Regions from separate parts of the Agarivorans sp. MS3-6 genome, predicted to be linked through region 2. Evidence: predicted binding sites of a transcription regulator. Region 2 holds the regulator's gene; the other holds the start of a gene.
The links. Region 2 encodes FliA, which starts transcription of late flagellar genes. Its sites were predicted from a motif close to CTAAAGNTNNNNNNNNNNNNGCCGATA; they were not measured.
Positions count from the first base shown of each region.

Region 1 (12,206 bases), 530 kb from region 2:
GCTGTCTTTATTGGCGTTTTCATTTAATAAAGCAGCATTGCTTTGTTCAACTAAACCTCTAATTTCACTATTAAGCACACTACGTTTGTCGCGAGCCACGTCTCTATCGTGGCGATATTCGATGTAAGCACGAGCCAAAGTTTTGTTGTCGCTCTCCATCAAACAGTTTTCTACCGACGATTGAATATCGTTAATATCAACTTCTGTTTGAGTTAAAAACTGCTCGGTGACCTGTTGGGCAATTTGTAGTGCAACTAAGTTATCTTTGACACCTAGAGCTTCAGCAGCTTTCAGTACTGCGTCTACAATCCGCTTTGCGTCGTAAGGTACACGGCTTCCATCACGTTTTATCACGACTGTTTTCACGATTTATGCTCCAATTTATCTCACTCATTTAACTAAAAAAACACTGGACATCACGCTACTAAAGGGCTGGAAAGACAAAAGGTCTGAAAAAAGCCAAGCGGAGCGCTTATCCACATATTGTGGTGACAAATTGTAGATCCCACTAGATATGGTAGTCGAGTGATTTAATCGTTAAAGCAAATTCAAATGATCAAGATCAATCGAAGCTAAATAACTTAATTTGTTTGCTCAGAAATGTATCATTTATCACGGCAAATTATTGGTTCCTTTCCCACATTGAACTGACGGTTGTTATACGGTGATTAAACGAGGATAATAGCCGCTGGTTTCGCTGCATCTTACTTAAATGACTGAATATTTGTTGTTATTGATTAGTACTGTACTGGTCAATAATTTTGTACTCGTTAAATTTTTGGGCTTATGCCCCTTCATGGGCGTTTCTAGTAAAGTAGAGACGGCTATTGGTATGGCCTTGGCTACAACCTTTGTACTGACTTTAGCCTCAATGAGCTCTTATTTAGTGGAGCAATATATATTAGCACCACTAGATATTATCTACCTGCGCACTATGAGCTTTATTCTGGTGATTGCGGTAGTCGTGCAATTTACCGAGATGTTTGTGCAAAAAGCCAGCCCTGCTTTACATAGAGTATTAGGTATCTATTTGCCATTAATAACCTCAAATTGTGCGGTTTTAGGGGTGGCCTTATTAAACATCAACGAACAGCATGATTTGTTTGAATCAATCATCTATGGTTTTGGTGCAGCTGCAGGCTTTTCTCTAGTGTTGATTCTTTTTTCCGCGATGCGAGAGCGCTTAGTTGTTGCAGATATCCCGGTTCCGTTTAAGGGTGCTGCGATCGCCATGATCACAGCCGGATTAATGTCTTTAGCCTTCGTCGGGTTTGCCGGCTTAATTAAGTAGTATTGGAATATGTTAGAAGCCCTAGTAGCAATCACTCTATTAGCTTTGATATTTGGCGCCATTTTAGGCTACGCCGCGATCAAATATAAAGTCGAAGGCAATCCGATTGCCGATCAAGTAGAAGCCTTACTACCACAAACTCAATGTGGGCAGTGTGGTCACCCCGGCTGCAAACCCTACGCTGAAGCCATTGCCAATGGCGAAGCCATCAATAAGTGTCCTCCTGGCGGAGAAGAAACAGTCGCTAAAATAGCCGAGTTATTAGGTGTTGAAGCCATTCCACTGGATGAATCAGCGGTTAAAGATGATGACCGAAAAAAAGTGGCCTTTATTATTGAAGATGCTTGCATAGGTTGTACAAAATGTATCCAAGCCTGTCCAGTAGACGCGATAATGGGCGCGAATAAACATATGCATACGGTAATTACTAAAGAGTGTACCGGTTGTGAGTTGTGTGTTGCTCCCTGCCCTACAGATTGTATTGAAATGCGTGCCTTGCCTACGACGACTAAAAACTGGGATTGGCAACTAAACCAAATTGACGTAGCAATCATTGAGGAACAAAAATAGATGGTTGCTTGGATAGAAAAAATTAAACAAGGTTTCACTTGGGGCTACCAAGGTGGTGTGCATCCTGAAACCAATAAGCAAAACATTAACTGTGATATACCAGAACGCATCGCTGACCCCGAAATATTGAGTATTCCTGTACAGCAGCATATTGGTAGTGCCGGAAAATTATTAGTGTCGATTGGCGAAAAAGTTTTGCGTGGTCAAGCATTGACACAATCGCAATTTTTCCAAGCTCCGCCAGTTCATGCTTCGTGCGCTGGCGAAGTGATTGCTATTGAACCAAGAGTGAGCGCTCATGCATCGGCAATACCAGAGCTGAGCGTAGTGATTAAGGTGGATTCAGAGCAACAAGATGCGCAATGGCCGGCCCCTTTAACTGAAGAACAACAAACACCAGAGTTAATCTGCCAACGGGTTCACCAATCTGGCATTTCTGGCATGGGTGGAGCAGGTTTTCCTACTGCATTAAAGATCACTCCACATAAGCCACTAGACGTATTGATTATCAATGGCGCAGAGTGTGAACCTTATATCTCGGCCGATGATTGTTTAATGCAAAATTATGCTGAAGAGATTATCAAAGGTGTTCGATTACTACAGAAAGTACTTAAACCTCAACTCACTATAATCGCGGTTGAAGACGATAAGCCCGCGGCTATTCATGCGCTAGAGGCGAATACCGATGAAAGCATTGTTATTCGAAGTATACCGACTAAGTATCCCTCTGGTGGAGAAAAACAGTTAATCCAAGTGCTCACAGGTAAAGAAGTTGCTGCTCAGCAATTACCGCTAGACCTAGGAATGCTGGTTCAAAACGTAGGTACCGCTTATGCAATACATCGCGCGGTAGCACTTGGGGAGCCTCTGATATCTCGAATTGTTACCTTAGCCGGTGATTTAGTTACCTCTCCGAGCAATTATTGGGTACCTATAGGCACCTCGGTGGCTGACGTGATAGCGAACAAATTGCAAGCAGCCAGTACCACTCCAACAATTATGGGCGGCTCAATGATGGGCTTTATGCTACCAAGTAACTCGGCTCCGGTAGTAAAAACCACTAACTGCTTAATCGTTAATGATCCTCAAGCAGCCGCTAAAGAATCCCCATGCATTCGCTGTGGCGAGTGCGCGCAAGCCTGTCCTATGGGTTTATTGCCCCAGCAACTATATTGGTTCGCTCAAGGTAACGACTTATCAAAAGCACGTGATTTCAACATGATGGACTGTATCGAATGCGGTGCTTGCGCCTTCGTATGCCCTAGCCAAATTTCTTTAGTGCAACACTACCGAACAGCTAAAGCCAAGATTAAAGCCGAAGACGTCGCTCAACAAGAGGCTGATATAGCCAAGCAACGCTTTGATGCTCGCCAAGCTCGTTTAGAGAAAGCCAAGCAAGAACGTAAAGCTAAACACCAACAAGCAGCATTGCGTAGACAGAGCCAAACAACTAGCGACACCAGTAGCTCGAAACCCGATCCGGTCGCTGCGGCTCTCGCTCGCGTTAAACAAAAAGGCACTGAAGCGCCAAACGCAATACAAACAGAAACTGGCGAATGGATCCCCGACAACCAAGATGCCATTGCTCAGCGAGAAGCCCGCAAGGCTAAACGCCGAGCAGAAAAACAAAATAATGCGGGCTCGTCTAACCCTGCAGTGGCGGCCGCGATTGCTCGTGCAAAGGCTAAAAAGAGTATTAACCAGACTGACGCTGACAGTACGACAGAAGATGCCAACAGCCAATCGTCTAATCCCGCCGTTGCAGCGGCTATTGCGCGTGCCAAAGCTAAAAAGGCAGCGGGTAAACCGGTTGCGGAAGAGGCTAAGGAAGAGACCAGCGCTAAAGCGACAAACCCCGCTGTAGACGCTGCTATTGCAAGAGCTAAAGCGAAAAAACTCGACGCCAAGCATCTCTCTGAGCCTGCAGAAGCCAACCAACAAGCAGAGAAAAAGGTTAACCCTGCGGTAGCGGCTGCTGTCGCTCGAGCCAAAGCCAAAAAGTTAGCTGAAACAACAGAGACTGCTGACGTATCTCAACAATCAGAGAAAAAGGTTAACCCTGCTGTAGCGGCTGCTGTCGCTCGAGCCAAAGCCAAAAAGTTAGCTGAAACAGCAGAGACTGCAGACGTATCCCAACAAGCAGAGAAAAAGGTTAACCCTGCGGTAGCGGCTGCTGTCGCTCGAGCCAAAGCCAAAAAACTCGCCAATCAACAAAACGAAGAGAAACTAAACGATGAGTAATAACAAAATCCAAAGCTCTCCGTTTGTCCGAACACCACTTAAAACCAACACCTTAATGTTTTGGGTTATTTTATGCTTAGTACCGGGTTTATTGGTGCAAAGCTATTTTTTTGGCATAGGTACCTTAGTTCAAGTTTTATTGGCTAGCCTCATGGCAATATTCAGTGAAGCGCTTGTTATGGTACTGCGTAAACGCCCAGTGTGGGCAACGCTCAGTGACAATAGCGCCCTAGTAACCGGTGTACTTATAGGTTTAGCCATGCCGGCTTACGCGCCTTGGTGGATAACCATTATAGGGAGTAGTTTTGCCATTTTAGTGGTTAAGCACCTATACGGCGGGTTAGGCCATAATATCTTTAACCCCGCCATGGCCGCCTACGTATTGTTATTAGTTTCTTTCCCCGTCACGATGACCAGCTGGATGCCTCCGCAAAGCTTACTGACGGAAAGCTTGAGTAGTGTAGATGGTATCTCACTTATTTTTAGTAGCTTTACACTAGATGGTTTTAGCATTAAACAAATCGCAAGCATTGATGGCCACACCATCGCAACACCTTTAGATGAAATGAAAACTCAGTTAACGTTGGGCTTTACTTCAACCGAAATTGCGAGTCATTCGGTATTTGGTCGCTTAGCTGGAATAGGTTGGCAATGGATTAACTTAGCCTATTTGTTAGGCGGTTTAGCGCTGGTTTATTTAAAAGTGATTCGTTGGCATATACCAGTAGGCTTTCTGGGCACTTTACTGCTACTCAGTTTATTATCGAGTGCGATAAATCCTGATCATTCGATCCCGACACTTATTCAGCTATTTTCGGGTGCAACTATGATTGGCGCATTCTTCATTCTTACCGATCCCGTCAGCGCTGCAACCAGTAATCGAGGACGCTTAATTTACGCCTCGCTGGTGGCATTACTGGTATTTGTCATCCGTAACTATGGTGGTTATCCCGATGCTATTGCCTTCGCGGTGTTACTCAGCAACATGGCGGTACCAATGATAGATCATTTCACCAAACCGAGGGTTTATGGTTACGGCGAAGGAAGTAAAAAATGACGACTAAACGTCAATCTATAACGAAGAATGCTGGCATGTTGGCCCTGTTTGCTTTCGCTTGTACCCTGTTGGTTGTAATCGTCAATTACTTTACTGAACCGCGCATCGAAGAGCAGGTACAAAAGCAATTACTGAGGTCCACCAACGAAGTGCTATCAGCCTCATTAGCAGCGAGCCTCTATACTCAACGTTGTTACCAAGATATTAACCAGCAATATTTGGGCACTGATAAACCTCACTCAATTCGCTTAATCACATTGGATCATCAAACCAAGGCCTATGTTTATCAGGTTACCGCACCCGATGGCTATAGTGGAGCCATTCGACTATTGGTCGGAATCAATGTAAACGGAACGGTTAGCGGCGTAAGAGTAGTACAGCATAACGAGACGCCAGGTTTAGGTGATAAAATTGAAACCCGTAAATCGGATTGGATCTACCAGTTCGAGCAACAGCAGCTGTTAAGCGAAACGGATACACGATGGGCGGTGAAAAAAGATGGCGGACAATATGATGCATTTACCGGCGCAACCATTACGCCTAGAGCGGTGGTTAAAGCGGTGAAGAATGTGTTGGTTTACCATTCACGTAATCAACAAAAAATAGAACAGCTAGCCGAAGGGTGTTAAGGACTGCAATGACTGAATATAAAAAATTAGCGTGGCAAGGCCTTTGGAAAAACAATCCCGGCTTAGTGCAACTGCTTGGTTTATGCCCACTGCTTGCAGTCACCTCTACGTTAACCAACGCCCTGGGCTTAGGCCTAGCAACCATGTTGGTGTTGGTTGCCTCTAATACTACCGTTTCCCTGATTAGAAAATGGGTTGCTAAAGAAATTCGAATTCCTGTGTTTGTCATGGTGATAGCTTCATTTGTTACCTGTATTCAGTTACTCATGAATGCCTATACTTACGGCTTGTATCAAAACCTAGGAATTTTTATACCCTTAATCGTCACCAACTGCATAATTATTGGTCGGGCTGAAGCCTTTGCAGCGCGAAACCAAGTAAAAGCAGCCGCTTTTGACGGATTAATGATGGGTCTTGGTTTTGGTTTGGTTTTAGCGCTTGTAGGGGCAATAAGAGAGTTATTAGGCAATGGCAGTCTATTCTACGGGATTGAGTTACTACTAGGAGACTGGGCTTCATTTCTCTATGTTCAATTGATTGATTTTAATGAACACTTTTTAGTCGCAATCTTACCACCCGGCGCATTTCTAGTGATGGGGTTCATCATTGCGCTTAAAAACATTATTGATAACCGTGTACAAGCCAAACAACAAACCGCAGTAACCACCACGGAAAGTACTCAGCAACTATGAACAAACAAAAGCGCTTAGAAATCCTCACTCGGCTTCGTGATAACAACCCTCACCCCACCACAGAGCTAAACTTTAGTAGCCCTTTTGAATTATTGGCTGCGGTACTATTATCAGCCCAGGCTACCGACGTGTCGGTAAACAAAGCTACCGACAAGCTTTACCCCATAGCGAATACCCCTCAAGCTATTTATGATTTAGGCGTAGAGCAACTGAAGGGTTACATCAAAACCATAGGGCTATTTAATTCAAAAGCTGAAAACCTCATTAAGACCTGCAAAATTCTGCTTGAACAGCATAACGGCATCGTACCCGAGAATAGAGAAGCCCTAGAAGCCTTACCTGGCGTTGGTAGAAAAACCGCGAATGTTGTCCTTAACACTGCTTTTGGATGGCCAACAATAGCCGTAGACACCCATATCGACCGCGTGTCTAATCGTACAAAATTTGCTATGGGTAAAAACGTTAAAGAGGTTGAAGAGAAACTAATTAAAGTTGTTCCTGCCGAGTTTAAGGTTGATGTGCATCATTGGCTTATCTTACACGGGCGTTATACCTGCATAGCCCGCAAACCCCGTTGTGGTAGTTGTATTATTGAAGATTTGTGTGAGTTTAAAGATAAGGTGGAGCTGTAAGCTCCACAACATTATAGTAGGTCTTTTCCTAAAGATATCACTACCCTGCGGTTTCGATCCCGACCACGAATATTGCTATTAGTAGCAACGTGGCGTCGTTCACCATGAGCGGAAACTTCGATCACGCTTTCATCTAAACCACTAGACTTAAAGTAACTTTTCACCCAGTTAGCTCGTTTCTCGGAGAGTTCCTGATTGAGCCATTTTCCACCATAACTATCGGTGTAAGCATCAACCAATACCACGTCTATCTCAGGGTCATGTTTTACATAATTACCTATCAATTGAAGACGTTTCTGAGAACGAGGAGTCAGTTCATCGCTATTACTTTTATAGGTTAATACCGTGAAGGCGATGTCATCAAAGGAATACGGTAATAAGCGCCCTACGCACTTAAGGAAATCATTATATTGTTGTTTGAAGTTAATTGACGAAATACCGACAGCGGTTGTTTTATTATTCGCGTACCAATCGTCAAAGTAAAAAGTAGGCACGTTCCCATCTTCAAGTTCACTTAACATCTGCCAAGCCGGTTGTGCCGCGACATAACCGTCGAACTGCTGGTAAAAGGACAACTCACTAATTTGTCTTGAACTTGCACCTGGCTTCCATAATGGAGGAACACTACGGAGAGAGACTTGATGGGTTTCAGCCGAAATTTTGTACATGTCTAAATAGAAATCTAGATTAACGTCTTTAGAGGCTTTACTGACGAAGCTAGCGACACCAAAAGATGGAATAAAATGGTCCATACGGCATTCAATTGGCGTTTTATTTGAGATCACCCAAGTAGAATCATCCAGTGACGCAGAATAGTTGCGCACATAAGCATGTGACGAGGCCGCGTGTAGTGCCAGAGTTAACAACAAATAACGTTTCATTAGCAGAAATCCTCTCTTCTAGATAAATTATCGGCATTCAGCCAATTATCTTTAAAGCAAATTCGCGATTCTTTTCAGCTTTTGTAATAATGCGCGCCTATATGCACAGTTAGCCACATTATGACCATAACAGAACGTACTACCCAGCTTATGTCTAGCCGTTTTAGAGGCTATTACCCTGTCGTTATCGACATCGAAACCGCCGGCTTTAACGCAAACACCGATGCATTGTTAGAAATTGCAGCCTGTTTGCTCAGTTTTAATGATGCCGGAGAACTTTATGTGGCTGAAAGCGTTCAGTTTAACGTTGAGCCTTTTGTTGGCGCTAATCTTGAGAAAGCAGCCTTAGAATTCACCGGGATCGATCCTGAAAACCCCTTACGGGGTGCGGTAACTGAAGATACCGCGCTAAAAGAAATGTTTAAACCCATCCGCAAGGCTTTAAAAGCCCATGGCTGTAACCGAGCGGTCATGGTGGCACATAACGCTGCGTTTGATATGGGCTTTTTTAATGCGGCAGTAGAACGCTGTAAAATAAAACGTAATCCTTTTCACCCATTTGTCAGTTTTGATACCACCAGTATCAGCGCTTTGGCGCTAGGACAAACAGTGTTAGCCAAAGCATCGCGTGCAGCTGGTTTAGAGTTTAATAACGATGAAGCGCATTCTGCTTTATATGACGCACAAAAAACGGCTGAGCTGTTTTGTTTAATCGTAAACAAATGGCAAGCTCTAGGTGGGTGGCCATTACCTGCTACAGACGCCAATAGTGACCTAGGAACAGACAATGTTTAACCCCGTTGTTTTATCCGTTTGTTTAATGTTGGTGTTAAGCCTTTTAAGGGTAAACGTTGTTTTAGCGTTATCTATTAGTGCCATCGTTGGAGGCTTAGTATCTGGTATGCCCTTGGCTGATACCATAGCCAGCTTTGAGGGTGGCCTAGGTGATGGCGCCAATATCGCCCTAAGCTATGCTTTGCTTGGGGCGTTTGCCGTGGCGATATCCCGTAGCGGCTTAACTGATTTAATCGCCCACAAAATTGTTAGTGCCGTGGATCAACATCGCGACAAACGTTTGGCCTTGGTTAAGTGGTTGATGCTATTGGCGATCATTCTGATGGCGGTCTCTTCTCAAAACTTAGTGCCCGTACATATTGCTTTTATACCAATATTGATCCCCCCTTTGTTAGCAGCATTTAACCAGCTCAATATTGACCGACGTATCATTGCTTGTTGTATCACTTTTGGTCTCGTCACCACTTATATGTGGTTGCCCTATGGCTTCGGTAGTATTTTCTTAAATCAGTTGTTACACACCAATATCGAAAGTGCCGGCTTAGTCATAGATAAAGCGCAATTACCCATCGCCATGACAATTCCTGCTCTCGGTATGATTTGTGGGTTGTTTATCGCTGTGTTTGTATCCTACCGTAAACCGCGTGTTTATCAGACTGTAGCGCTAAGCAAACATTCTCAAGGCTCAGCAGAAGTCATCATCAGTGCGCCCCGTTTATGGCTTAACCTTGCCATCATCCTGATTGCTCTTGCTGTCAATGTGTACACCAGCTCGATTATTATGGGCGCTTTGTGCGGATTTTTATTACTGACTACAGCCGCTGGTTTACGGCCGCAGAATAGCCAAGACCTATTTGTCGAAGGCGTAAAACTGATGGCGCTTATCGGCTTCATTATGATTGCAGCAAATGGTTTTGCCGGAGTGATGAAAGCAACGGGCGGCGTACCCGACCTAGTCGACAGCGTGGGGCAGATTTTGGGTAGCAACAAAATGTTTGCTGCCGCTGTACTACTAATAATGGGGTTACTGATTACGATGGGTATTGGGTCGTCATTTTCAACCATTCCGATCATAGCCGCTATCTACGTGCCACTGGCTTTGTCCTTAGGTTTCTCTGAATTAGCCACTGTAGCGCTTGTCGGCACGGCTGCAGCGCTAGGGGATGCCGGTTCGCCAGCTTCAGACTCCACTTTAGGTCCAACAGCGGGCTTGAATAGTGACGGGCAACACGACCATATATGGGATACTGTGGTACCCACTTTTTTACACTTCAACCTCCCCTTATTGGTTTTTGGTTGGATTGCAGCTATTGTCTTATAAACAAGCGTTAACAAACTGTTTTAATGCGTTATTCAGGCATTCTGTTTAGCCCTACATATTTACTGGAAATCTAATTTGACTGACTTTTCGATACCAACTGAGCAACTAAGCCCTCACTTTGAATGTGATAATCTTGAGGTGAACACTCAAGTGCAATGGGCAAACTTATTACCGGTGGCAAAAGCTAGCTTCGACTATTTTGCCTCGCAGAACTTTGTTCAGCCTTTTTTGGTATGCCAAGCTCCCAGTTTTTTACAGCAAAAATCTATCATTAGCGCCTTAACGGCCAATCTGCCAGAGACTAAACCAGCTACCTACACAATGCTTTTTGATCCCAATCAGCCGACTCAGCCGTTGTTTTTCGAGCTGAAAGAGGATTGTTTATTACAATTTGATACGGCAATGTCTAAGCTAGCAGCCACCATTAGCAACGACAAGCTATCAGTAGAATTACTCGCTAACGAATTCATTGATGATGAAGCACTATTGAATGCTGCACATGTTCAAAATTTTAACGCGATGCTTGAACAAATCATCCTTTATCAAAAAGATCCAGGTTTAAGCGATGCGGTACATAATCTTTGCCAATACCTCGCCGCCGACACTAGCCAAAGTAAGGTGTGTATCGCTAAGTATTATAAAGCTTGGCAAGGTTGCCCAGGGCTAAACGTATGCCAAGATTTTTCTAGAACCTCGTTGTTTGGGTCGCTTTTACCTTTCTCTAAACAGGGCTTTGATTTCGCCAGCATTAAGTTGGGTCTTTTACACCATTCAGTTGGCAGCATCTTAATGTTGAGTTGCGAAGATGTATTAGCAGATCCTCAACTTTGGTTTGACCTAAAGGCCTCTATCAACACACAACATTTGTCTTGGTCTAAGGCTACCAGCACTAAACAAGCAACCATGCCAAACCCAATGCCTTATCAGCAAAAAGTGATTTTTGTTGGTAACGGCAATGCAGTAGCAGACCTGTATGAGTTAGATCCAGACATCGTTCAGATGAGTTTAATCGAAACAGAATTGCCTCACGAAGTCGTTGCCAATAAAGAAAACCTAGGCTACTACTTAGGGCAACTGCACTGTCTTTCAACACAGCAAGCGCTAGGTTTTGGACCCAGCTTGTACCACAGTGTATTAAAGCTCGCCACCAAGTTTTGTGAACACAACCAATTATTGAGTTTAGACTTTAACGCTGTTTTAAAACCATTACGTTTACTCGCACATTTAGGGCTTAACAGTGATAGCGCAGGCTTTAACCAAGCGTGTTATGCACTAGAACAAAACATAAACGCTCACCAAAAGTTTAGTGACCTTGCTTACAAAGACAAGCAAACAAAAATTGAAGTATCAGGTAAACAAGTAGGTCAAATTAACGGTTTGTCGGTGATTGATTTCAGCGGCTTGGGCTTATCGTTCGGTGAACCGATCAGAATTACCGCCAGCGCCCACCAAGGGGATGGTGATTTTACCGATGTAGAACGTAAAGCTGAGTTAGCGGGCAACATCCACGCCAAATCAATGATGATTATTCAAGGTTACCTTACTAGCCTATTTGCACGTGATCATCACTTCCCTCTTTCCGGCAGCATCGTCTTTGAACAGTCTTACCAAGATATAGACGGTGACAGTGCCTCGCTAGCGAGTACCTTATGTATGTTAAGTGCCTTAAGCAATGAACCACTTCATCAACATATCGCCGTGACAGGCGCAATGGATCAAAAAGGAAACGTGCTAGCAGTCGGCGGTATTAATGAAAAAATCGAAGGATTCTACAGAATCGCAACCTTAGATGGCAACACCGAGAAACACGCGGTGTTATTACCTAAAGCCAACGTTAGCCAACTCAATTTAAGTGAACAGGTAATACAAGCTTGTGAAAAAGGGTTGTTTACTGTCTATGGGGTTGAACACATCGATCAAGCTATTGAAATCATGTTCGGGCTAAAAGCAGGCTCACTGTTTGAAGAACAGACTGTTTACGGCAAAATTAATAAGCTCGTTGGTGCGAATGAAGCAGAACCTAGTGCATTAACATGGTTACTAAAAAAATTGTTCGGCTAAATCAAACTCTGGCAAATAAATCGCTGATCGGACTTG
Region 1 is NZ_CM134202.1:63,287-75,492, forward strand. Features, by position in the region: gene nrdD (anaerobic ribonucleoside-triphosphate reductase) at 1-366, opposite strand, end outside; gene rsxA (electron transport complex subunit RsxA) at 713-1,291, shown strand; gene rsxB (electron transport complex subunit RsxB) at 1,301-1,861, shown strand; gene rsxC (electron transport complex subunit RsxC) at 1,862-4,102, shown strand; gene rsxD (electron transport complex subunit RsxD) at 4,095-5,159, shown strand; gene rsxG (electron transport complex subunit RsxG) at 5,156-5,788, shown strand; gene ACVFI8_RS00400 (electron transport complex subunit E) at 5,797-6,480, shown strand; gene nth (endonuclease III) at 6,477-7,112, shown strand; gene ACVFI8_RS00410 (flagellar protein MotY) at 7,124-7,993, opposite strand; gene rnt (ribonuclease T) at 8,114-8,788, shown strand; gene ACVFI8_RS00420 (Na+/H+ antiporter family protein) at 8,781-10,109, shown strand; gene ACVFI8_RS00425 (AAA family ATPase) at 10,185-12,170, shown strand.
Region 1: ACVFI8_RS00410 (flagellar protein MotY) is a predicted target of FliA. The motif match lies at 8,022-8,048, and genes of this name have one in related genera.

Region 2 (12,206 bases):
ATGAATTTGATCAAGCTAGCGGCCTCAGAATGATGCAACAAAAAAATAATGTAAAAGTTATCGCTGTCACCGGTGGTAAAGGTGGGGTAGGTAAAACCAACGTTACCCTAAACATGGGTATCGCCATGGCCGCACAAGGTAAACGCGTTATGGTATTAGACGCCGATTTGGGTCTAGCGAACGTAGATGTATTACTGGGTTTGCGGGTAACTAAAAACTTATCTCATGTCTTATCGGGAGAGTGCACCTTAGACGAAGTGCTCGTAGAAGGGCCTAACGGCATTCTGATTGCCCCTGCCACTTCTGGTACTCAGTCAATGGTCGAGTTAAGCCCGGCAGAGCATGCAGGCTTGATTCGCGCATTTAGCAGCCTAAAAACGCCGATTGATGTTTTGTTGGTTGATACTGCTGCAGGTATCTCCGATATGGTGTTAAGTTTTGCGAAAGCCTCACAAGACATTGTTGTGGTTGTTTGTGACGAGCCCACCTCAATAACTGACGCTTACGCGCTGATTAAGCTACTCTCTAATAATCATGGAGTGTATAAGTTTAAAATTGTGGCCAATATGATACGTAGCCTAAGAGAAGGGCAAGAATTGTTTGCTAAGCTTACCCGAGTCACAGACCGGTTTCTCGATGCAACCTTAGAATTGGTGTCTTGTATCCCTTATGACAATAACGTTAGGTTGGCAGTAAGAAAGCAGCGGGTTGTTGTAGAAGCGTATCCAAAATCACCGGCCTCATTAGCGTTTCGCTCCTTAGCAAATAAAGCCACCACTTGGCCAATACCAGAGCAAGCGGGTGGACATTTAGAGTTTTTCATCGAGAATCTTCTCGAATTTGGTCAACGCAAAAATAGAGAACAGCTTAGTGAATAAAGTTGCCGCTTATGCCAGCGTGAACGACACTAATGTTTTAGTGGAGCGTCATGCGACTTTGGTTAAACGGATTGCCCACCACCTTATGGCTAGATTGCCAGCAAGCGTCATCGTTGACGACTTAATTCAGTCAGGCATGATTGGATTAATTGAAGCCGCCCGTAATTTCGATGGCTCTAAAGGGGCGAGTTTTGAAACGTATGCCGGGATCCGTATTCGCGGTTCTATGCTGGATGAGATTCGTCGAGGTGATTGGGTACCACGATCTGTACATAAAAACAGCCGCGCTATTAACGATGCGATTGCGGCGGTAGAAAGAGAAAAAAATGGTGATGCCAAAGACGCAGAAATAGCCGAAAAACTGGGAGTGAGTATTAATGAATACCACTCAATGCTGGCCGATGTTAATAGTGGCCGAATCCTTGGCATTGAAGACCTCGGCGTAAGTGAAGATGTTATCTCAAGCGAAGAAAGTCGCGAGCTTAATCGTCCCTTTGAAGGCTTTGCCAACCAACGTTTTCAGCAGTCTTTAGCAGAGTGCATTAAGGGGCTACCAGAGCGTGAAGCCCTCGTATTGTCTTTGTATTACGACGAAGAATTAAACCTAAAAGAGATTGGTGAAGTATTGAGCGTAAGTGAGTCTCGTGTGAGCCAAATTCATAGTCAAGCACTGGCCAGAGTGAAAACTCGAATGCGAGATTGGACACAATAGCGAAATTCATCCTTACAAAACTAATAAAAGATGGACTAATATTGTGTTTATTAAGGCATAATATCTACATATTATAAATTTATGGCTCAGTTGTGAGCTAGCAAGCATCCTGTTGGGGGAAGTACCTTGGATAAAAATATGAAAATTCTGGTTGTTGACGATTTTTCAACAATGAGAAGGATTATTAAAAACCTATTGAGAGACCTTGGCTTTAATAACACACATGAAGCTGATGATGGCAATACGGCATTACCGATGCTTAAAGGTGGCGATTTCGAATTTGTAGTAACAGATTGGAACATGCCTGGCATGGAAGGCATCGATTTATTGAAAAATATTCGTGCCGATGAAAGCCTTGCTCATTTGCCTGTGTTAATGGTAACGGCAGAAGCTAAGCGCGAACAAATTATCGAAGCTGCACAAGCTGGTGTAAATGGCTACATTGTGAAACCGTTCACTGCTGCTACATTAAAAGAGAAGCTAGATAAGATTTTCGAACGATTACAATAATAAAGGAAGATGCGTGAGCACCGATAATCCGATTATTTCGTTAGCTGATGCCAAACAATTGGTGTCGTTGCTTGAACAAGGCAATGTAGCAGAGGCCAATCAACTCGTTAGTGAGTTGTGCGCACCTAAAGCTAATCTGCTATTTGATAAAGTTGGGCAGCTCACTCGTCAACTCCACGATTCTTTAAATGATTTTAAGCTCGATATGCGTATTAACGAGCTGGCGAATCAAGAAATTCCAGACGCTAAAGAGCGTTTAAATTACGTCATTGAAATGACCGACCAAGCAGCCAACAAAACCATGGACGCGGTAGAGTCTGGCTTACCCATTGCTGATAAATTAACCAGTGACATCAACGATATAATGCCGATTTGGCAGAGTTTGATGGAACGGCGAATTGAATTGGGCCAATTTAAGGCGCTGTGTCACCAAATCGATATTTTCCTTAATAGTTCTTCAACAAATGCAGATAAACTACGTAGCATGTTGACAGAGATATTGATGGCACAAGACTTTCAAGACCTCACCGGGCAAATGATCCGTAAAGTCATCACCTTAGTGCAAGAGGTAGAAGAAAGTTTGGTAGAAATGCTGACTTTATTCGGTGCAGAGAAAAGCGAATTAGCTAAAGCTGAGCCGGTCACCAAATCAGCGATAGAAGCTGAAGGTCCAATAATAAATAAAGAGCAAAGGGATGACGTAGTCAACGATCAAGATGATGTTGATGACCTGTTATCTAGTTTAGGATTTTAAGGGAGTAGCGCATGTCGTTTGATGTAGATGAAGACATCTTACAAGACTTTCTCGTAGAGGCGGCAGAGATTCTTGAACAGCTCTCTGAGCAGTTGGTTGATTTAGAAAAACGTCCTGATGATAGTGACCTATTGAATGCCATTTTCAGAGGTTTCCACACCGTAAAAGGCGGTGCGGGATTTTTGTCATTAACTGAACTGGTTGATGTATGTCACGGTGCAGAAAACGTTTTTGACACTCTCCGTAATGGCGGGCGAGGCGTATCTTCAGAGTTAATGGATGTAATCCTTGAAGCTCTCGACGCGGTCAACGATATGTTTGGTCAAGTGCAAGCTCGCGAGCCCTTAACCCCTGCTTCTCCTGAAATTATCGAGCGTTTACATCAACTCTCTAAACCAGAGTCCGCCGATGAGGTGGTTGCACCAGAACCAGAAGTGGTGGTAGAGCAGCCTGTTGAACCGGTTGCGCCTGCTGCTGATGTCGCTGCTGGTGGTGCCAGCATTGATGAAATCAGTGACGACGAATTCGAACGTTTGCTCGATGAACTACATGGTGGTGCTGCGCCCAATGCGCCCGCTACTCCGCCAGCCCCTGCTAGCCCTCCGAGTGCTGCCAGTGCAGGCGATATTTCTGATGACGAATTCGAGAAACTACTTGATGAGCTGCATGGCTCTAATGCGCCCACCGCAAAAACTCCCGCTGCTAAAGCGCCAACCGCTGCTGCTAGCCCGGCTAGTGATGGTGAAATAGGCGATGACGAATTTGAAAAACTGTTAGACCAATTACATGGTGCAGGAAAAGCGCCTGAGCCAAAAGCACCGGCTCCAGCAGCCAAAGCTGCGACACCGGCACCAAAAGCGCCGCCAAAACCGGCTGCTAAGCCCGCCGCTGCGGCCAAGCCTGCTGCGGCGGCTAAAGAGCCAGCGAAGGCCGCTAAACAAGCACCGCAAGGCGAAACCACGGTTCGTGTTGATACTCGTACTTTAGACGAGATAATGAACATGGTCGGTGAGCTCGTATTAGTGAGAAACCGCCTTGTCAGTTTAGGTTTAGTGAGTAACGACGAAGATATGTCTAAGGCCACCGCTAATTTAGACGTGGTGACCGCAGATTTGCAAGGCGCGGTGATGAAAACGCGTATGCAGCCGATCAAGAAAGTATTTGGTCGTTTTCCTCGGGTGGTACGTGATTTAGCGCGAAGCCTGAAGAAAGATATTAATTTAGAATTAGTGGGTGAAGAGACCGACCTCGATAAAAACTTGGTAGAAGCTCTCGCCGATCCTTTGGTCCACTTAGTCAGAAACTCAGTAGATCACGGTATCGAGATGCCTGATATTCGTGTCGCTGCAGGTAAACCTCGTACCGGTGTTATTCGTTTGTCTGCTTCTCAAGAAGGAGACCACATCTTATTGAAAATTGAAGATGATGGTGCCGGCATGAACGCTGACAAATTGAAAGGCATTGCCATTGAGCGCGGAGTGTTAGACGCTGATGCTGCGGCTCGCATGCCAGATAAAGACGCCTACAGTTTGATTTTTGCCCCTGGTTTTTCTACCAAAACTGAAATTTCAGACATTTCTGGGCGTGGTGTGGGTATGGACGTGGTGAAAACCAGCATCACCCAACTTAATGGATCGGTTGATATCGACTCTAAGTTAGGCGAAGGCACCATTCTGCAAATCAAAGTTCCGTTAACGCTGGCTATTTTACCTACCTTGATGGTAGATGTTGGCAAGCAAACATTTGCCTTACCGCTAACCAGTGTTAATGAAATCTTCCACCTTGATTTAACTAAAACCAACGTTGTCGACGGCCAAGAAACCGTTATTGTTCGAGATAAAGCGATTCCGCTATTTTATTTGCAGGATTGGTTAATTAAGAATATGCAGCCCGGTCAACGAAGTTCGCAAGGCCATGTTGTGATCGTGCAAATTGGTCCTCAGCAAGTGGGTTTTGTGGTTGATAACCTGATTGGCCAAGAAGAAGTCGTGATTAAAGCGCTTGACCAGTTACTGCAAGGTACTCCTGGTATGGCAGGAGCGACTATCACCAGTGATGGCCGTATCGCTCTAATACTCGATATCCCTAGTCTGTTAAAACGCTACGCTCGTAAAATGTAAGCGTTGCCTCCAAGAAGAATTGAGTATGGCTATAAAAGTTTTAGTAGTTGACGATTCAAGCTTTTTTCGACGTAGGGTAAGCGAAATAATTAACGCAGATCCTGCGTTAGAAGTGATTGAAACCGCCAAAAATGGTAAAGAAGCCATTGAAATGGTCGCTAGGCTTAAGCCCGATGTGATTACCATGGATATTGAAATGCCAGTGATGGACGGGATCACCGCTGTTAAAGAGATAATGGCTAAGTATCCTACACCGGTATTGATGTTTTCTTCTCTTACTCATGACGGCGCAAAAGCCACCTTAGAGGCCTTAGACGCAGGTGCCTTAGACTTTATTCCCAAAAAGTTTGAGGATATTGCCAGAGACCGCGAAGAAGCAGTTAGCTTACTGCAACAACGGGTAAAAGCAATCGCTCGGCGCCGTGTTATGGCGCGCCGTGCGCCAATTAGCCCTGCAAGCTCAACACCTTCAGCAAGGCGCGTTAGTCCATCAACGGGTCATTCTCCAGTAAATAAAACCACTGTAGCTACCTCAACCATTGAGAGGCCAAGCCCTGCTACTCGCTTTAAGCCTTCTGGTAAGCGCTATAAATTGGTTGCCATTGGCACATCCACCGGCGGCCCCGTAGCTTTGCAAATGATATTAACTCAAATCCCCGCGGGTTTTTCTAAGCCTATTCTGTTGGTTCAACATATGCCCGCGACCTTTACTGCTGCATTTGCCCAACGTTTAAACAGCTTATCTAAAATAAATGTCAAACAAGCAGAAGACGGTGATGACTTAAGACCCGGCTGGGCCTACCTTGCACCTGGCGGCAAACAAATGCTGATTGAGTCGAGAGGTGCCCACGGTCGAATCCGTATCATTGAGGGCAATGACAAAGTAAATTACAAACCTTGTGTCGATATTACTTTTGCGTCTTTAGCAAAAAGCCATCAAGGCAACGTATTAGCCATGATTCTCACCGGGATGGGGGCAGACGGCAGAGACGGCTGTCGCCTGTTAAAAGCACAAGGCTCAACAATCTGGGCTCAAGATGAGGCTAGTTGTGTTGTTTACGGTATGCCACAAGCCGTCGCTAGCGCCGGTTTAGCCTCTAATCAACTGCCACTAGAGCGTTTCTCAGATGCGATAGTCGCGGAAATAGGAAATGGATAAACTTAGCGTCTTTGGTATATTTTTGGCGTTTTCTGCAGTTGGCTTCGGTCATATGTTGGCTGGCGGCGAGCTAAGTGATCTGATTAACCTACATGCTTTATTTATCGTTTTAGGCGGCACTATTGGGGCGGTGATGTTGCAAACGCCTTCAGCCCAGTTTCTGCAAGCGATTAAAGCCGCGCCAAGAGTTTGGCAAAATTCTAGCTACGATACCCAAAGCCAGATAAAGTTAATATTGAGCTGGTCTAATACTGTTCGAAAAGACGGTTATCTGGTTTTAGAAACTCAACAACAGCATGCCGATAGTTTCAGCCTACGAGGCCTAGAAATGCTGGTCGATGGCGCCGAGCCACAACAAGTAAAACAAGCCTTAGAAGACGTTATAGATCTTGAGCAGAGTCGGCTAGATCGTCAAGCCGGTGTGTTTGAAGCGATGGGGGGCTATTGCCCTACTGTAGGAATATTAGGCGCAGTGTTAGGGTTAATTCAAGCCATGGATTTTCTCAGCAGCCCAGAACAGTTAGGTCAGGGCATTGCCGTTGCATTTGTTGCGACCATCTATGGGGTGGGCTTCGCTAACTTTTTATTTCTTCCCATTGCAAATAAGTTACGTGCACAAGCCGGCGATCGCGCTATTTACCAAGAAATGACCTTAGCGGGCTTAGTGTCTATCGCCGAAGGTGCCAGTAGTTTAGATGTGCAACGACGTCTTAAAAGCTTTGTCGTGGATATCGACTGAGATGCGGCATCGTTACGCGGCACCCGCAAAGCGCAATGCCAACACAGAGCGCTGGTTAGTGTCTTATGCGGATTACATGACCTTGATGTTTGCGCTGTTTGTGGTGCTGTACTCAATGGCCATAGCCAATGAACAAGAATACCCAGAGTTACAACAGCGTCTACAACAGGCTATCGCGCTATTAGAAATTAGTGAACCGCCAGCGGTTGAAGACTCAAACCACTCAATCTTGGTGGGCGAAGGGGATACTATTTTAGAAAACAATAACCAAGCAGTTATTGAAGATGTGATTAAAAATCAGCCTGAATTAGAACCTTTGCCAATGTTGGCAGAGCAAATTGCGCTAGAGTTTAAAGATTATCTGCATACTGACGACATAATAGTGAGTTATGACGATCAATGGTTAAGTATTGAGTTAGATAGTCGATTGTTTTTTGCCAGTGGTAGCGCTTACCTGATTAAACCAGCCGAACAAATTATAATCCGGTTGGCAGGCAAACTAAAAACGGTGGATAACTATTTACGGGTGCGCGGTTACACCGATGAAGACAGCATTGACAGTGCGCTTTACCCAAGTAACTGGGAGTTGTCAGCCGCTAGAGCTACCCGTGTATTAAGAGAACTAGAAGCGAATGGTGTGCAACCAGCACGCATGGCGATTGAAGCCTATGCACACTATTCCCCTCAAACCGGTCAGTTAAGTCATAGTAAGAGCAGGCGAGTCGTCATCGCCTTGTCTAATAAGCGTTGGCAGCCACCAAGGGCGCCTATTGTCGAAGACGGGAAATCGACGATGACAACAGAAAAACCAAAGCCTAAGCCTGATAGTGATACTATGTTGGCTGTACCACTTGAAGGTGGTGGGGTTAGGTTTACAACAAGGCAGGATGATAAGTGAAAGTTTGGACAGTTGCTAACCAAAAGGGTGGGGTGGGTAAAACCACCACGGTGATATCGTTAGCCGGTTTGTTAGCGCAACAGGGCAAACGAGTATTACTACTCGACACTGACCCTCACGCCTCGTTAACCAGTTATTTGGGTTTTGATGTAGATAGTGTGCAAGGCACCTTGTATGAGCTTTATCAAAATGCTCAGCTTGACGATGCCATGGTCACTCATAGTATTCAGGCTACATCCTTCGACAATTTGGATATCATCCCTGCCAGTATGGCTTTAGCGACCTTAGATAAAGTGCTAGGTCAACGTGAAGGCATGGGGCTTATTTTAAAACGCATTCTAGCCAGAATCGAAGACAAGTACGATTATGTATTGATAGATTGTCCGCCGGTATTAGGTGTGATGATGGTCAATGCATTAGCCGCGAGCGACCGTGTGTTAGTCCCGGTACAAACAGAGTTTTTGGCCATTAAGGGTTTAGAGCGCATGGTGAAAACCTTGGCGATTATGCAACGTTCTTGTCCGGATCCCTTACGTTATACGGTTGTGCCTACTATGTACGATAAACGTACCCGAGCCTCATTAGCAGCCTTAAAAGACTTACAAGAAACCTACCCCAACAACATTTGGAACTCGGTTATCCCGATTGACACTAAGTTTCGTGATGCCAGCTTGCGTCATGCTCCGCCGTCTTACCATATTAAAAACTGTCGTGGTGTTTTTGCCTATCAAACTCTACTGGCCCATTTACTACAAATGACAGACGAGCAGGGCTTATTATGAACAGTGACAAATTAATGGAGCAAGCACTAGGCAGCTATTTTGATTCATTGCTGAATGAAGAAAGCGCCCCAGTGATTAAACCTAGCGAAGCCACTGTAGAGAGACCATCATTGGTTGCAGAACCTCAGGTTAAACCTTTAGCAACGCTATTTGCTGAAGCAGAAACGCGGGTTGCCGCAATGAGCGACGCTCCGCCTATTCTGTTGCCGATACAAGAGCTACCGGAGCAACAAGTAGAGCCAACCATGGTTGAACCCACCGTGGCTGAACCGGCAGTGCTAGATACTGTTGAGGCTGTAGTTGCGTCACCGCAAGCAGAAACCTTACAACAGACAGAGCCAGAGCTTGTTGAACAGCCGCAAGCCGCAGAGTGGCAAAACATCGAAACCGATGATGAGTTTCAGGCGCTCTTTTTTGAAGTGGCCGGCGTGACCTTTGGGGTGCCTTTAACAGAATTAGGTGGCATTCATCGAATCAGTGAGGTCAGTCCTTTATTTGGTAAGCCCGAATGGTTTGCTGGAATCATGATCGAGCGCGAGCAAAAATTGTCAGTGGTCGATACCGCAAAATGGGTGATGCCTAATCAACCTTTCGACCCAGAATATAAATATGTCGTTATGCTTGGAGAGAGCCCATGGGGTTTGAGCTGTGAAAAACTATTTGGTACCGAACGCTTAACACGCGATGACGTTAAGTGGCGTAAGGTACCTGGTCAGCGCCGCTGGTTAGCAGGCATGGTGAAGAAGAAAATGTGCGCATTAGTGCACGTAGAAGAACTACTAGCAATGCTTTCTCAAGGTGTGAATATCGAAGGACACTAAATTAATGAGAGCTTGGCGGGTTTCTTTAGTTGAAAGAGTAGGAAAATCCGTCATTTAGTTTTATAACTTATGATATATACTGAACAGATAAGAGTTGCGAGATCCTAACGGACTCATGAACAATAAAAAAGGGACATTCAGATGAGCGAGCAACGTAACATTGCAGAAAACGTAGCTGAAGACGAAGTACTTCAATGGGTGACATTTCAGTTAGAAAGTGAAACTTACGGTATTAACGTAATGCAAGTACAAGAAGTGCTGCGTTATACCGAAATTGCTCCCGTACCGGGCGCGCCAGATTACGTGTTAGGTATTATTAATTTGCGCGGTAATGTTGTTACCGTTATCGATACCCGTTCACGTTTTGGTTTACCGTCGTCCGACATTACTGAAAACTCGCGTATTGTGATTATCGAAGCAGAGTCTCAGGTAATTGGTATTTTGGTCGACAGTGTAGCCGAAGTGGTTTATTTACGTTCATCAGAGATTGACTCTGCCCCGAATGTTGGCACCGAAGAGAGCGCCAAGTTCATTCAAGGTGTGAGCAATAGAGATGGACAATTGTTGATTTTAGTAGACTTAAACAAGCTACTATCTGATGACGAATGGGATGAAGTAAGCTCACTGTAAATGGACTGGATTAATCTTACTGCCCTGCTCGCGACAATTATTTGCCTTATAGGTGGCTATTGGCTTACTTATAAGGCAAAACAACAAGTGGCTAGCAGTGACAAAAAAATGGCAAGTTTAGAAGTGGTGACAAAAAACCTGTTAGTGAGTCACCGCTCTGTTGAAAAGCAATTGCAAGAAATTCATCTTGCTAATGCTTCTTTAGTAAAAGAGCTGGAACGACAAAGTGAGCAAGTTGAACAAGCCTTTTTACGTACCTCAGAAATCCAATCGCAAGACCCTGATAGTAAGCTTTATACTAGAGCGGTAAAACTGGTTGAGTTAGGTGCTGACTTAGAAGAAGTGATGCGCGAATGTGAGCTACCCAAAGCCGAAGCTGAACTGCTACTCAGTTTGCGCAATAAAATAAAAGGGCAGGCTAGTTAGGCTGCTAACGCACCTAGAGTTCGGTATTTTCCGTTATGTTTAGCTGTGAAGACGGTATAACCTTAAAAAGCACACACTTGATTTAGGCTTGAGATTAACACGATTTGCATGTTCTGTTATTCTCGCCGCAGTTCTTCTTTACTAATCCCTTAAATCAGTCGCTTAAGCTAGATTTAAGGTTTAGCTGTGATAACATCCGAACAACCTACCAAACCAAGAATGAATGGAATGCTGCAAGTCAAACGCCTGTGTTGTGTTAGAGAAGACCGAGTGCTTTTTGACAATTTGTCATTCTCTCTAGAGCCAGGCCAAATATTGCAAATTGCCGGGCCAAATGGAGCAGGTAAAACCAGCTTATTACGGCTTATTGCCGGCTTATCAAGAGCCGAGCACGGTGATATTAGTTGGCAAGGGCAGGCTATCGCACAAACTTACGACCGTTACCACCAAGACTGTTTGTATTTAGGCCATCATGCGGGCGTAAAAGCAGAGTTAAGTGCTCTCGAAAATTTGCAGTTTTACCTCGGTTTAGCGGGGCAATCTCAGTCTTCGAATCAATTGTATGCCATTCTCGCTCGCGTCGGTTTAGCCGGGCTTGAAGACGAACCAGTAGGACACCTATCTGCCGGACAACAACGGCGTGTTGGTCTAGCGCGTTTATGGCTAGTAAAATGTAAGTTGTGGATATTGGATGAACCCTTTACTGCCATTGACAAGCAAGGCGTTGCCTATTTGGAAAAGGTTATTGTTGAGCATGCACAGTCGGGCGGCATGGTGTTGCTTACAACCCATCAAGAGTTAAGCTTAAGTAAAAACCTGTACCGCGTTTTAACCATTAAGCCTTCGTTTGAGGATGCCATGTAATGCAGGCCTTTTTAGCTGTTATCAAGCGTGAGCTGCTGGCTGCATTTCGCCAAAAATCCGATGTATTAAATCCGCTTTGGTTTATTCTAATTGTTATCACCTTGTTTCCCATTGCCGTGGGCCCAGAACCGGCCCTGTTGGCGCGTATAGCACCTGGCATATTGTGGGTCGCAGCGCTGTTATCTTCATTGCTATCTTTAGAGCGCTTATTTCGCGACGATTATGCCGACGGCTCGCTGGAGCAGATGGTGATTAGTGGTTCGCCCTTACCGCTGATCGCATTAGCCAAAATCGTTGCCCATTGGTCAATAACCGGCCTACCTATTTTGTTGTTGTCTCCTTTGTTGGCGGTATTGCTATCCTTGGAGTGGCAAAGTTTTCAAGCGACCTTTTATACCCTGCTGTTAGGCACGCCGGTATTGAGCTTGATTGGCTCTGTAGGGGTGGCCTTAACAGTGGGCTTGCGTAAAGGTGGGGTATTATTGAGCCTGCTTATCTTGCCTTTGTATATTCCAGTGCTTATTTTTGCAACATCGGCGATTGAAGCGGCATCTTTAAGCTTGCCCTATACGGGCCATTTAGCGATTATGGGGGCCATTAGTTTGGCAGCGTTAACCTTAGCCCCCTTTGCAACCGCTGCGGCTCTAAAAGTCAGTATTAACTAACGTTATAATTTGGACAGAGAGAACTTTCAATTATGTGGAAATGGCTACATCCCTATGCAAAACCAGAAGCAAGCTACCAGCTAGCGGGTAAGTTTATACCGTGGTTTAGTGTATTTGCTGCTGTCAGTTTTACAGTGGGTTTAATTTGGGGCTTGGCATTTGCCCCTGCTGATTATCAGCAGGGCGATAGTTTCCGCATCATTTATATTCATGTGCCATCTGCCATTATGTCTATGGGGGCCTACTCC
Region 2 is NZ_CM134202.1:592,825-605,030, reverse strand. Features, by position in the region: gene ACVFI8_RS02825 (MinD/ParA family ATP-binding protein) at 1-878, shown strand, start outside; gene ACVFI8_RS02820 (RNA polymerase sigma factor FliA) at 871-1,590, shown strand; gene cheY (chemotaxis response regulator CheY) at 1,717-2,100, shown strand; gene ACVFI8_RS02810 (protein phosphatase CheZ) at 2,114-2,854, shown strand; gene ACVFI8_RS02805 (chemotaxis protein CheA) at 2,866-4,974, shown strand; gene ACVFI8_RS02800 (protein-glutamate methylesterase/protein-glutamine glutaminase) at 5,000-6,133, shown strand; gene ACVFI8_RS02795 (flagellar motor protein) at 6,126-6,872, shown strand; gene ACVFI8_RS02790 (flagellar motor protein MotB) at 6,829-7,770, shown strand; gene ACVFI8_RS02785 (ParA family protein) at 7,767-8,552, shown strand; gene ACVFI8_RS02780 (chemotaxis protein CheW) at 8,549-9,373, shown strand; gene ACVFI8_RS02775 (chemotaxis protein CheW) at 9,515-10,003, shown strand; gene ACVFI8_RS02770 (DUF2802 domain-containing protein) at 10,004-10,429, shown strand; gene ccmA (cytochrome c biogenesis heme-transporting ATPase CcmA) at 10,649-11,293, shown strand; gene ccmB (heme exporter protein CcmB) at 11,293-11,958, shown strand; gene ACVFI8_RS02755 (heme ABC transporter permease) at 11,991-12,206, shown strand, end outside.